Regions from separate parts of the Streptomyces sp. NPDC093260 genome, predicted to be linked through region 2. Evidence: riboswitches for the same ligand, from Rfam matches in the RefSeq annotation. Region 2 holds a riboswitch; the other holds the start of a gene.

The links. A riboswitch is a leader RNA that binds a small molecule or an ion and turns the genes downstream of it on or off. The one in region 2 is predicted to bind cyclic di-AMP.
Positions count from the first base shown of each region.
Region 1: it holds a riboswitch for cyclic di-AMP, as region 2 does, so the genes downstream of both, AB0N63_RS26765 (C40 family peptidase) here and AB0N63_RS05855 (M23 family metallopeptidase) in region 2, are expected to answer to the same signal.

Region 1 is NZ_JBFBEK010000024.1:99,726-105,334, forward strand. Features, by position in the region: gene bioB (biotin synthase BioB) at 1-322, opposite strand, end outside; gene AB0N63_RS26745 (8-amino-7-oxononanoate synthase) at 471-1,598, shown strand; gene AB0N63_RS26750 (DUF397 domain-containing protein) at 1,640-1,870, opposite strand; gene AB0N63_RS26755 (helix-turn-helix transcriptional regulator) at 1,898-2,758, opposite strand; gene AB0N63_RS26760 (ATP-binding protein) at 3,029-3,475, shown strand; gene AB0N63_RS26765 (C40 family peptidase) at 4,332-4,805, opposite strand; cyclic di-AMP (ydaO/yuaA leader) riboswitch at 4,809-5,022, opposite strand; gene AB0N63_RS26770 (hypothetical protein) at 5,427-5,609, opposite strand, start outside.
Region 2 is NZ_JBFBEK010000003.1:369,834-375,442, reverse strand. Features, by position in the region: gene AB0N63_RS05870 (GNAT family N-acetyltransferase) at 1-755, opposite strand, end outside; gene AB0N63_RS05865 (HPr family phosphocarrier protein) at 978-1,259, shown strand; gene AB0N63_RS05860 (GntR family transcriptional regulator) at 1,615-2,274, opposite strand; gene AB0N63_RS05855 (M23 family metallopeptidase) at 2,536-3,294, opposite strand; cyclic di-AMP (ydaO/yuaA leader) riboswitch at 3,307-3,469, opposite strand; gene AB0N63_RS05850 (pitrilysin family protein) at 3,693-5,081, opposite strand; gene AB0N63_RS05845 (pitrilysin family protein) at 5,078-5,609, opposite strand, start outside.

The DNA.
Region 1 (5,609 bases), on a different contig from region 2:
CGCGCTTGGCGCCGCCGGCCAGCCCCGCCGCCGCGGCCTCGGAGGCCTGGTCGGGCTTGAGCCAGCTGTACTTGAGGATGTCGGCCTTCGAGCCGAGCCGCTGGGAGCAGTAGGAGCAGTCCTCGGGGCACAGGCCGGACTTGAGGTTGACGAGATAGTTGAGTTTCACCCGTCGCCCGAACCAGTGGCGGCGCACCTTGCCGGCCGCCGCCACCACATCGAGCAGGTCGTCGTCGGAGGTGGCCAGCACGGCCAGAGCTTCCCCGCGGGTCGGCAGCTCGCGCCGAAGCCCCTTGTCCACCAGCGTGTTCAGCAGGTCCATGAAAGCCGATCCTGGCCTACCGGACGGCCCGCGGCCAAGGAGAGTCTGCACAACGGAGACGGATCGACGTGTGGGTATTGCCACACCGTAGGCGGCGAGCCGGGCCGCTAGGGTCTGTCCACTGCCTACAAAAGCACCCGGAGGAACCATGGCGTTCGGCTGGATCGACGAGCAGGCGGAAGCACGCCGCCGCGCCGGGCTGGTACGGACGCTGCGCCCCCGCCCCGCCGACTCGCCCCTGCTGGACCTCGCGAGCAACGACTACCTCGGCCTGGCCCGGCACTCCGAGGTGACCGAGGGCGCGGCACATGCGGCGCGTACCTGGGGTGGCGGCGCCACCGGCTCCCGTCTGGTCACCGGCACCACCGCACTCCACACCGAACTGGAGCGCGAACTCGCCGAGTTCTGCGGCTTCGAGGCGGCGCTCGTGTTCTCCTCCGGCTACGCCGCCAACCTCGCCGCCGTCACCGCGCTCGCCCCGCACGGCTCGCTGATCGTCTCCGACGCGGGCAACCACGCCTCCCTCATCGACGGCTGCCGACTGGCGCGCGCCACGACCCAGGTCGTCGCCCACGCGGACCCCGAGGCCGTGCGCAAGGCGCTCGGCACCCACGAGGGGGCGGCTGTCCTGGTCTCCGACACGGTCTTCTCGGTCGACGGCGACGCCGCCCCGCTGGCGCGGTTCGCGGAGGTCTGCCGGGAGCGGGGCGCGGGACTGGTGGTGGACGACGCCCACGGCCTGGGCGTCCTCGGCGCGGGCGGCCGCGGCGCGGCGCACGCGGCGGGACTCGCCGGCGCGGACGACGTGGTCGTGACGGCCACGCTCTCCAAGTCCCTCGGCAGCCAGGGCGGAGCCGTCCTCGGACCCGCCCGGGTGATCGAACACCTGGTCAACGCGGGCCGGACGTTCATCTTCGACACCGGGCTCGCCCCCGCGGCGGCGGGCGCGGCGCTGGCCGCGCTGCGGCTGCTGCGCCGCGAACCGGAGCGCGCGGAACGGGCCCGCGCGGTGGCGGCCGACCTGCACGCGCGCCTGACCACCGCGGGCCTTCAGGCGGTACGCCCGGACGCCGCGGTGGTCTCCGTGCGCGCGCCGTCCCCGGAGGCGGCCGTGCGATGGGCGGCCGACTGCCGTGCGGCGGGCCTGGCGGTGGGCTGCTTCCGCCCGCCGTCCGTGCCCGACGGCATCTCACGGCTCAGACTGACCGCCCGTGCGGACCTCTCCGGGGCGCAGATCGAACGCGCTGTGCGGGTGATCGGCGAAACGCGACCATGAGTCGGCGTGACACGGCCGTGCGTCGCCTCGGCGGAATGCGGTCAGAACCGGTGCGCCGCGGCCGTGAAGTCCGCCCAAGTGGCCGGGGAGAAGAGCAGTGCGGGCCCGGCGGGGGCCTTGGAGTCGCGCACGGCGAGCAGTCCGGCGCCCGGCCCCGAGGCCGGTCGGGCGGTCTCCACACAGTTGTTCGCTCCCGTGCTGTAGCTGCTGCGCAGCCACCGCACCCGGTGGAGATCGGCGCTGGAAGGTACGTGCCGCGGCGGAGCGGACATGATGCCTCCTTGTTCGGTCGCGCGCCGTCACATGGTCTGGCGCATCCCGGCGATGAAGTCCGACGAGTCCTCGGCCGACAGGGCGTGGAACCGAAGAGCGTCGAAGGCCTCGGTGTAGGCCTCTAGGTCTTCTTTCCGATCGAGATGGTGGCTACTCGTCAAGTGGTCGAGAACGACCACATCCAGATCAGTAGTGTGAGAAAAAGAGAAGATGACGAAGGGACCGGTGACGCCGATGTGGGCCCCGGCGGAGAACGGCAGTACCTGCAACCGCACCTGCGGGAGCCGCGCCGCCTCCTCCAGTCGCTCCAGCTGACGCGCCATCACCTCCGGGCCGCCCACCTCACGATGGAGTACGGCTTCGTCGAGCACCGCGTTCAGCTCCAGCGGCGGATCGGCCCGCAGGACGTGCTGGCGGCCGAGCCGGACCTCGACCAGCGCGTCCAGCCGCTCCTCGTCGAGGCCCTCCACGGCGGCCCGGGTCACCGCACGGGCGTACTCGGGAGTCTGGAGCAGTCCGGGCACGACCGTGGTCTCCAGGGTGCGCATCGCGGTCGCCTGCGACTCCAGGCTGATGAAGTCTCGGTAGGTGGGGGGCAGGACCCCGCGGTAGGCGTGCCACCAGCGGTGCCGGCCGTCGCCGTCCTCGGAGCCGGCCAGGGCCAGCAGCAGCCGCCGCAACTGCGTGTCATGGACGTCGTAGGCGTCCAGCAGCAGCCGCACGTCGGCCGGCTTCGTACCGCTGGTGCCGGTCTCGATCCGGCTCACCTTCGACTGGTGCCAGCCCACCAGCCGGGCCGCCTGCCCGCTGGTGAGACCCGCGCCGGTGCGCAGTGCGCGCAGTTCGGCGCCCAGCTTGCGGCGGCGCACCACGGGACCGTGCTGCATGGGCTCTCCTTCCTCCCTCCGGCTCCCCGCGACGGACCGCGCCGCGCCGGGCGGGACCGGTTCCCGCGGGTGCGAGGAGAGTCCTGCCGCATACGGTCGGCCGTCGCAGAGTTCACCGCTTCGAGCGACAGATATATGCATATCCCGGTGGATCGCCACCAGGACCCGCGTGGTGATGGCAGTCTGACGGCGAAGCACCAGTCCGGGACCGTACTCGAACCATCCGCTCCGTGTCGGACCACGGCCCCGTGGGAAAGGGACGACATCGCCATGGCAGACCTCCTGGAAGCATCCGTCACTCTGCCGAGCGATCCCGCCTCGGTCTCCGCCGCCCGCTCCTACGCGGTGGACACCCTGGCGGAATGGGGTCTGCCGGCGCGGACGGAGACCGCCGACACCGTACGGCTCATCGTCTCGGAGCTCGCCACCAACGCCGTCCAGCACACTCTCGGGCAGTCGCCCACCTTCACGGTCGACCTCGCTCTGGAGCGGGACGAGTTGCTGCGCATCGGGGTGACCGACAGCCACCCCCGGTTCCCGAAGCGGCTGCCGGCCGCCGTCCAGCAGGACAACGGCCGGGGCATGGTGATCATCCGGTGGCTCGCCGCGGAGTGCGGCGGCAGGTTGAGCGTGAGACCCACCCGCGAGGGCGGCAAGACGGTCTGCATCGAACTCCCGTGGACCCCACGGGACCACCGCCCGGCGACGGCGAGCTGAGCGGCGGCGGGAGCGGGGCGCGGCGTACGCCCCGAGCGACCGGGTCGTCCACGACCGCGAGGGCGGGCGTGCCGTGCATGGCCGGCGGGGCGGGTGCGCACGCCGGAAGGGCCCGCTGACCCGCGGCCGCGGTGGCCCGGACGGGCCGCGGCTGCCACGGCCTGCGGCCGTGAGCGCGTCGACCGGACGCCGGTGACCGTGCCGCCGGGTCGGCCCTGCGGCCCTGCGGCCGAGTCGGCTCGCAGCCGCGGTGGTGGACCGGCTTCCGGGTGTGGGACGCCGGGTCGGTTTCCGGCAGCGGCGGTCGCTCGGCTTCCGGTCGCGACCGTGGGACGGCTTGCGGACGGAGCACCACGAGTGGCCGGGCGGTCCGCGACGGTCGGCAGACGGCAGACGGCAGACGGCAGACGGCAGACGGCAGACGGCGGACGGCGGACGGCGGACGGCAGACGGCAGACGGCGGACGGCGGACGGCCGTGGCCGCCGATGGCCGTGACCATCCCGGCCGTAGCCGCCGTAGCGCCGTAGCGCCGTAGCCCCGGTGGCCGTGACGCCGGTCGGCGCACGGCCGGAGCGGACCCCGTACCCGGGTGCGGGTGCGGGTGCGGGCCGCCGGGCACGGGGCGGGCGCGGGCGGTGCGTGTCGGCCGGTGGGCGGTCCACGGCGGTGACCGCCGGCGGTCACCGGCCGCGTCGGCCGGTGGACCGCGTCGGACCGCGGCCCGCGGCCGACGCGCCGGTCGGCAAACCGCAGCGGGGGCCGGACCGGCCCGGAGCGGCAGGGCCCGGGGGCGCGGCGGCGAGCCGGCCCGGCGGCGGTGACGGGCGGTCACCCGGGCCGCCGCCCTCGGGCGGGTCAGCTGACCCGCCCGTACCACACGCTCTTCGTCCAGATCTTCTGCAGCCGCACCACGTCCCCGGTCTTCGGCGCGTGCCAGATCTTGCCCGCGCCGGCGTAGATGCCGACGTGGTAGACGTACGAGCCCGAGTGGAAGAACACCAGGTCGCCGGCGCGGCGGCTGCCCGCCGAGATGTGGCGGGTCTTGTTGTACTGCTGCTCGGCCGTGCGGGGCAGCTTCTTGCCGGCCCGCTTGAACGAGTACAGCGTGAGCCCGGAGCAGTCGAACCGCCGCGGTCCTGTGGCGCCCCACTGGTAGGGCGAGCCCTTCTTGGACGCGGCGATCTGGAGCGCCTTCGTCGCGAGAGTCGCGGCCGAGGCGTCGGAGGCGGCGCCGGGCACCACGATCGAACCGCCGACGGCGGCGATGGTCAGGGCCGAGGCCGTGCCGGCCCGGGCCATGAACGACGGGACACGATTGAGCGCAGTCATGCGCAACCCTTCGTCAGCCGCCTGTGAAGGATGACCTGTCGGATTCGGGCTGGCGAAGTTGCCCGGCCGCATCGCTGCGGCTTCACCCCAAGGGCTGCTCGACCCGGCCATGGCGTGACCGTTCCGGCGACCCGTCGTGCTCGGGTCCTCCACTCCTGCCGATCCACTCCCGTCGACCGGTCGTCCGTGCGGCGGCAGGACTCGGCGTCCGCCCGGACCGCCCCGCCGCTGTGGCGGGGGCTTGTCGTCAGACAGGGATCTTCACCTACGGATGTCCGAAAATCCCAACGCAACCGAGGATTTGTGTTGTTACTCACCACTCACCCGTTCGGGTGGACACTCGCGCGTTCGAACGACTGTGTCCTCCCGCGGCGAGGCCCGGACCAGCGGCGGAACGGCGTATTCCGCCATCCGTGCAGGCGAGTTGCGCAACCGCGGAGACGCCGAAACAGGGTGTGTATCTACGCCGAAAGGCGGTACGTCATTTGGTCCGTTTCGGGTCCCGCCCGCGGGTGTCGGCTCCGTCGGTGATGCGAGCGCACCGAGGGAGCGTCCGAGGCGCATCGGTGGGCACGGCGGGGGCACGCCTGCGGGCACGACGGCGGCACGTCTGTGGGTACGTCAACTCGGGTCCTGGGGCGGCAGGGTGACGCGGGCGGCCCGCCGCTCGCCGTCGAGCGCCCGCAGTGCTCGCGCCAGGGTGGCCGTGTGCAGCTCGGTCTCGCCACGCCGGTGCATCAGCGCGAGCGCGTCCCGCAGTTCGGCCGCCGCGCGGACGAGCGCCTGAGCGGCCCTCAGTCCGCT
Region 2 (5,609 bases):
AAGGCGCGGTTGACGGCGTGCAGACGGCCGGTGAACCCGCCGGCGCGGATGTGGTCGAGGATGCTGCGGCCCACGCCCCCGGGCGTGCGGCCCACGCCGACCACGGCGACCGAGCCGGGCACGAGCAGCCGGCGCACCGACCGCGCCTCGGCACGCTGTTCCCGCGCGCGCTGCACGGCCAGCGAGCGGTCGGTGGGCTCGATGTCGAACTCCAGGCGTACGACGCCGTCCTCGAAGCTGCGCTTCTGGGTGTACCCGGCGTCCGTGAACACCTTGATCATCTTGGTGTTGGCGGGCAGCACCTCGGCGGTGAACCGGCGGATGCCGCGCTCGCGGGCGACGGCGGCGATGTGTTCGAGCAGTGCGGAGGCGACCCCGCGGCCCTGGTGGGCGTCCTGCACCAGGAAGGCGACCTCGGCCTCGTCGGACGTGCCGGCGCCGGCGGGCCGCCCGGCGGCGCCGATGCGGTCGTAGCGGACGGTGGCGATGAACTCTCCGCCGATGGTGGCGGCGAGGCCGACCCGGTCCACGAAGTCGTGGTGGGTGAAGCGGTGGACGTCCTTGGCGGACAGGCGCGGGTAGGGCGCGAAGAACCGGTAGTACTTGGACTCGTCCGACACCTGTTCGTAGAAGCTGACCAGCCGGTCGGCGTCCTCGGCGGTGATGGGCCGGATCCGTGCGGTGCCGCCGTCGCGGAGCACCACGTCGGCCTCCCAGTGGGCTGGATACTCGTGCCGGTCCGACGCGGTCTGCATGGGCCCCAGAGTACGGCTAGCCACCGACGGCGGCGCGAGGCAGTCTGTGGGGACCACGACCGGCGGGGGCCCGCCGGAACCCGCCGGGACGCCCGCGAGACGCCGCCGTCCGGGCCGCGGTCCGGCGTCCGGGCCCGGGGCGGTGACCGTGCCGCCCCGGGCGGCCCTCCGGATGTGGGAAACTGGTCTAGACAACCCGGAACACCTGAAGGGCAGCATCACATGGCTGAGCGCCGCGTCAACGTCGGCTGGGCCGAGGGTCTCCACGCCCGCCCCGCCTCCATCTTCGTCCGGGCCGCCACGGCCTCCGGCGTCCCCGTGACGATCGCCAAGGCCGATGGCGCCCCCGTCAACGCGGCCTCCATGCTGGCCGTCCTCGGCCTCGGCGCGCAGGGCGGCGAGGAGGTCGTCCTGGCCTCCGACGCCGAGGGTGCGGACGCCGCCCTGGACCGCCTGGCCAAGCTGGTCTCCGAGGGGCTCGAGGAGCTTCCCGAGACGGTCTGACCCGGGCCCGGCGGATCACCTGGATCACCTGCCGGACCACACGCCGAAGCCGCGCCGCCCGTGCCGGGCGGGGCGGCTTCGGCGTTTCCGGGGCCCCGGCGGTTGCGGACCCCGCAGTTGCCGCGGCCGGGGGCTTTCGGGATCCGGTGTGGCCCGGTTTCCGTGCGTCCGGCTTTCTGCGCGTGACGTTTCGGAGCCGGACGGCCCGGACGTCTCCGGCGGTCGCGTCAGCGCATTTCCGGGCAGCCTCGAAGAACCCACCGCACCGCACTCTCACGGGAATTACGAAAACCCGCGAAAAGGGCAGCGGTAATTCGTCTAGATCGGATATCCCTCTTTGTATACGGGCACCGTGTTAATGCCACGCGCCCGACATGTTTACGGGATGTTGCGAAGTCCTCACGCGGCACACGGCGGCCGTCCGCTCGGTGTGCGCGGCGGTCAGCGCACGCGCGCGCTCGCCGTCGCGGCGGGCCACGGCGTCCGCGATGGCGCCGTGCTCGGACCAGGCCGCGACGGGGTCGGCCGGGGTCTCCACCACGAACATCCAGGCGATCTTGTGCCGCAGCTGGGTGAGCGTCGCGGTCAGCGCCGGACTGTCGCAGGCCTGCGCCAGCGTCTCGTGGAACCAGCCCCCGAGCGCCCGCAGCTCCTCGCCCGAGCCGCTCGCGGCCCGCTCCTGCCCCAGTCTGACCAGGCCGCGCAGCACCTTGAGATGGGCCTGGGTGCGCCGCTCGGCGGCCCGGGCGGCGCACAGCGGCTCCAGCAGCCGGTGCATGTCCAGCAGATCGGCGGCCTCCTGCCCGGTCGGCTCCGCCACGCACGCGCCCGCGTGCCGTCGCGTCACCACGAAGCCCTCCGCCTCCAGGGTGCGCAGCGCCTCGCGCACCGGGACGCGGGAGACGCCGTAGCGGCGGGCGAGGACTTCCTCGGTGAGCCGGCTGCCGCGCTCATAGACACCGGCGACGATGTCGTCCCTGATCGCCGTGCACACCGAGTGCGCCGGAACACGCATTCCCGACCTCCGCCCGAATCACGCTCAAATCACCGTGCCGCACCGGCGACGGGCGACACCTGTTCCGTGACTCTATTGCAATACGCCGGGATTTCCGACGGGCAGCCGGGTTCCATGGGAAATTTTTGGACAGCAAAATACCTGGGCGGCTGGAAATGCCGAAAGCCCCGGCTCGGGGCCGGGGCTTCGTGGACCGTCCGTGGTCTTCCGCACTTGTCGTGCGGTCGTGCTCTGCGCTCTTCGGCGGTCGCGGGCCGTTGGTCAGACGTTCACACCGTGCTGGCGCAGGTAGGCGACCGGATCGACGTCGGAGCCGTAGTCCGGGGTGGTGCGGGCCTCGAAGTGGAGGTGCGGCCCGGTGACGTTTCCGGTCGCGCCGGACACGCCGATCTGCTGCCCCGCGACGACCTGCTGGCCCACCGTGACGCCGACGGACGACAGGTGGCCGTACTGCGTGTACATGCCGTCGGCCATCCGGATCACGATCTGGTTGCCGTACGCCCCGCCCCAGCCGGTCTCCACGACGGTGCCGACGCCGACCGCGTGCACGGTGGTGCCGCTCGCGGCGTGGAAGTCGACGCCGGTGTGGGAGCCGGAGGACCACAGGGAGCCGCCGGTCTTGTAGCCGGTGGAGACGTAGGAGCCGGAGATCGGCGGCACGAAGGTGTTCAGGCGCTTGCGCTCGGCCTCGCGGGCGGCGCGCTCCTTGGCCTCGCGCTCCTTCTTGGCCAGCGCGGCGGCCTTCTCGCGGGCGGCCTGCTCGGCCAGTTTCTGCTCCGCGGCGTGCTGCTGCGCGGCGGCCTGCGCGTCGATCTTGGCGGCGACGGTGTCACCGATGGTGATGACCGGGGTGAGGCCGGTGTCCTCGGGGGCCGGGGTCTCGGCGGCGAGCGCCGGGGCGGCGGCCAGGGTGCCGAGGACGCCGGTGGTGGTGAGGGCCGCGACGCCCGCCGCTCGGACGGTGGTGCGGTGCATCCGGCTGGGCCGGCGGTGCTTCCCGGTGGCGCGCGTGAACGCCATGCAGACGTGGGTCCTTTCCTTCCCTCTCGCCTACCGGGTTAGCTGACGGGTTCGGAGCAGGAAGGTCTCCTACGGACCCCCTCGCCGGCGCGTGGGCGTCCGATTCACCCCAGGGACTGCGTGGGTCCCCGGCTCCCCTGGCTCGCGCCGTACGGGGACTCGGCGATGACTGTCCGGTGCCGCGGGTGCGGCGCACTGCCTGACGAACAGCCGGATCGACGCTAGACGGGGCCGGTTTCGATTCCCAAACGGATCCGGTGTTTTGTAGCGCAGGCCACAGGTCAGACAGGCAGCCTCTCCCGCAATTCGGACACGACGGGGCCCTGGTGACGCTTCGGTCACCAGGGCCCCACGCGCACGCGTGCGTCGCCGTCGCCCCGCGCGGGCGGCGGATGCCGCTACTCGGCGGCGACGACGGTGACCTGACCGATGCCCAGGGCCTCGACCGGCTCCTTGATCTGCGCCGCGTCGCCGACGAGGACGGTCACCAGGCGGTCCACCGGGAAGGCGTTGACGACGGCCGCGGTGGCCTCCACCGTGCCGGTGGCGGCGAGCTGCTGATAGAGCGTCGCCTGGTAGTCGTCGGGCAGGTGCTGCTCCACCTGGTCGGCCAGGGTGCTCGCCACGGCCGCCGCCGTCTCGTACTTCAGCGGCGCCACGCCGACGAGGTTCTGCACGGCGACGTCCCGCTCGGCGTCGGTGAGACCGCCCGCGGCGAGCTTGCGCAGCACCGTGAACAGGTCGTCCAGGGCCGGGCCGGTGTTCGGCGTGTCGACCGAGCCGCTGATGGCGAGCATCGCGGCGCCCGAGCCGTCGGGGGCCGAGCGCAGCACCTGGCCGAAGGCCCGCACGCCGTAGGTGTAGCCCTTCTCCTCGCGCAGGACGCGGTCCAGGCGGGAGGTGAGGGTGCCGCCGAGGCAGTAGGTGCCGAGCACCTGCGCGGGCCACACCCGGTCGTGCCGGTCGGGGCCGACACGGCCGATGAGCAGCTGCGTCTGGACCGCGCCGGGGCGGTCCACGATGACCACGCGGCCGGTGTCGTCGGCGGTGACCGGCGGCACGGGCCGCGGCTCGGTCGGCGAGCCGGTCCAGGCGCCGAGGGTCTCGCCGAGCAGTGCGTCCAGGTCGATGCCGGTGAGGTCGCCGACCACCACGGCGGTGGCCGTGGCGGGCCGTACATGGCGGTCGTAGAAGGCGCGGACGGCCGCCGCGTCGATGGCGCGGACGGTGTGCTCGGTGCCCTGGCGCGGGCGGGAGATGCGCGCGTCGGCCGGGAACAGCTCCTTGGAGAGTTCCTTGGCGGCGCGGCGGGAGGGGTTGGCCAGCTCGTGCGGGATCTCGTCCAGCCGGTTGCCCACCAGCCGCTCCACCTCGGAGTCGGCGAACGCGGGCGCCCTGAGGGCGTCGGCGAGCAGCCCGAGGCCCTTGGCCAGCCGGGAGGCGGGCACCTCCAGGCTGAGCCGGACGCCGGGGTGGTCGGCGTGCGCGTCGAGGGTGGCGCCGGCGCGCTCCAGCTCGGCGGCGAACTCCTCGGCGGAGTGCTTGTCGGTTCCCTCGGAGAAGGCCCGCGCCATGATCGTGGCGACGCCGTCCAGGCCCTTCGGCTCGGCGTCCAGGGGCGCGTCGAGCAGCACCTCGACGGCGACGACCTGCTGGCCGGGGCGGTGGCAGCGCAGCACGGTGAGACCGTTGTCGAGGGCGCCGCGCTCAGGCGCCGGGAACGCCCACGGCCTGGCCTCGCCGGGCTGCGGCTGGGGGTGGAAGTCCATGGTGGCCAGCTCGGTCACTTCGCCGTCTCCTCGGTGTCGTCGGTGGCCGCGGCGTCCGCGTCCTGGGCGTCGGCCGCGGCGGCGGGCGTCGGCTCGTAGACGAGCACCGCGCGGTTGTCGGGGCGCAGGCGGGCCTTGGCGACCTCCTGGACCTCCTCGGGGGTCACCTCCAGGACGCGCCGGACGGCGGTCAGGGCGAGCTGCGGGTCGCCGAACAGGACGGCGAACCGGCACAGTTCGTCGGCGCGGCCGGCCACCGTGCCGAGCCGGTCCAGCCACTCGCGCTCCAGCTGGGCCTGCGCGCGCTCCATCTCCTCGGCGGTCGGTCCCTCCTCGGCGAACCGGGCCAGCTCCTCGTCGATGGCGGTCTCGATGACCGGCACCTCCACGTCGCCGGAGGCCTTGACGTCCAGCCAGCCGAGGGACGGCGCGCCGGCCAGCCGCAGCAGGCCGAAGCCGGCCGCGACGGCGGTGCGGTCGCGGCGCACCAGACGGTTGTAGAGCCGGGAGGACTCGCCGCCGCCGAGGACGGTGAGGGCGAGGTCG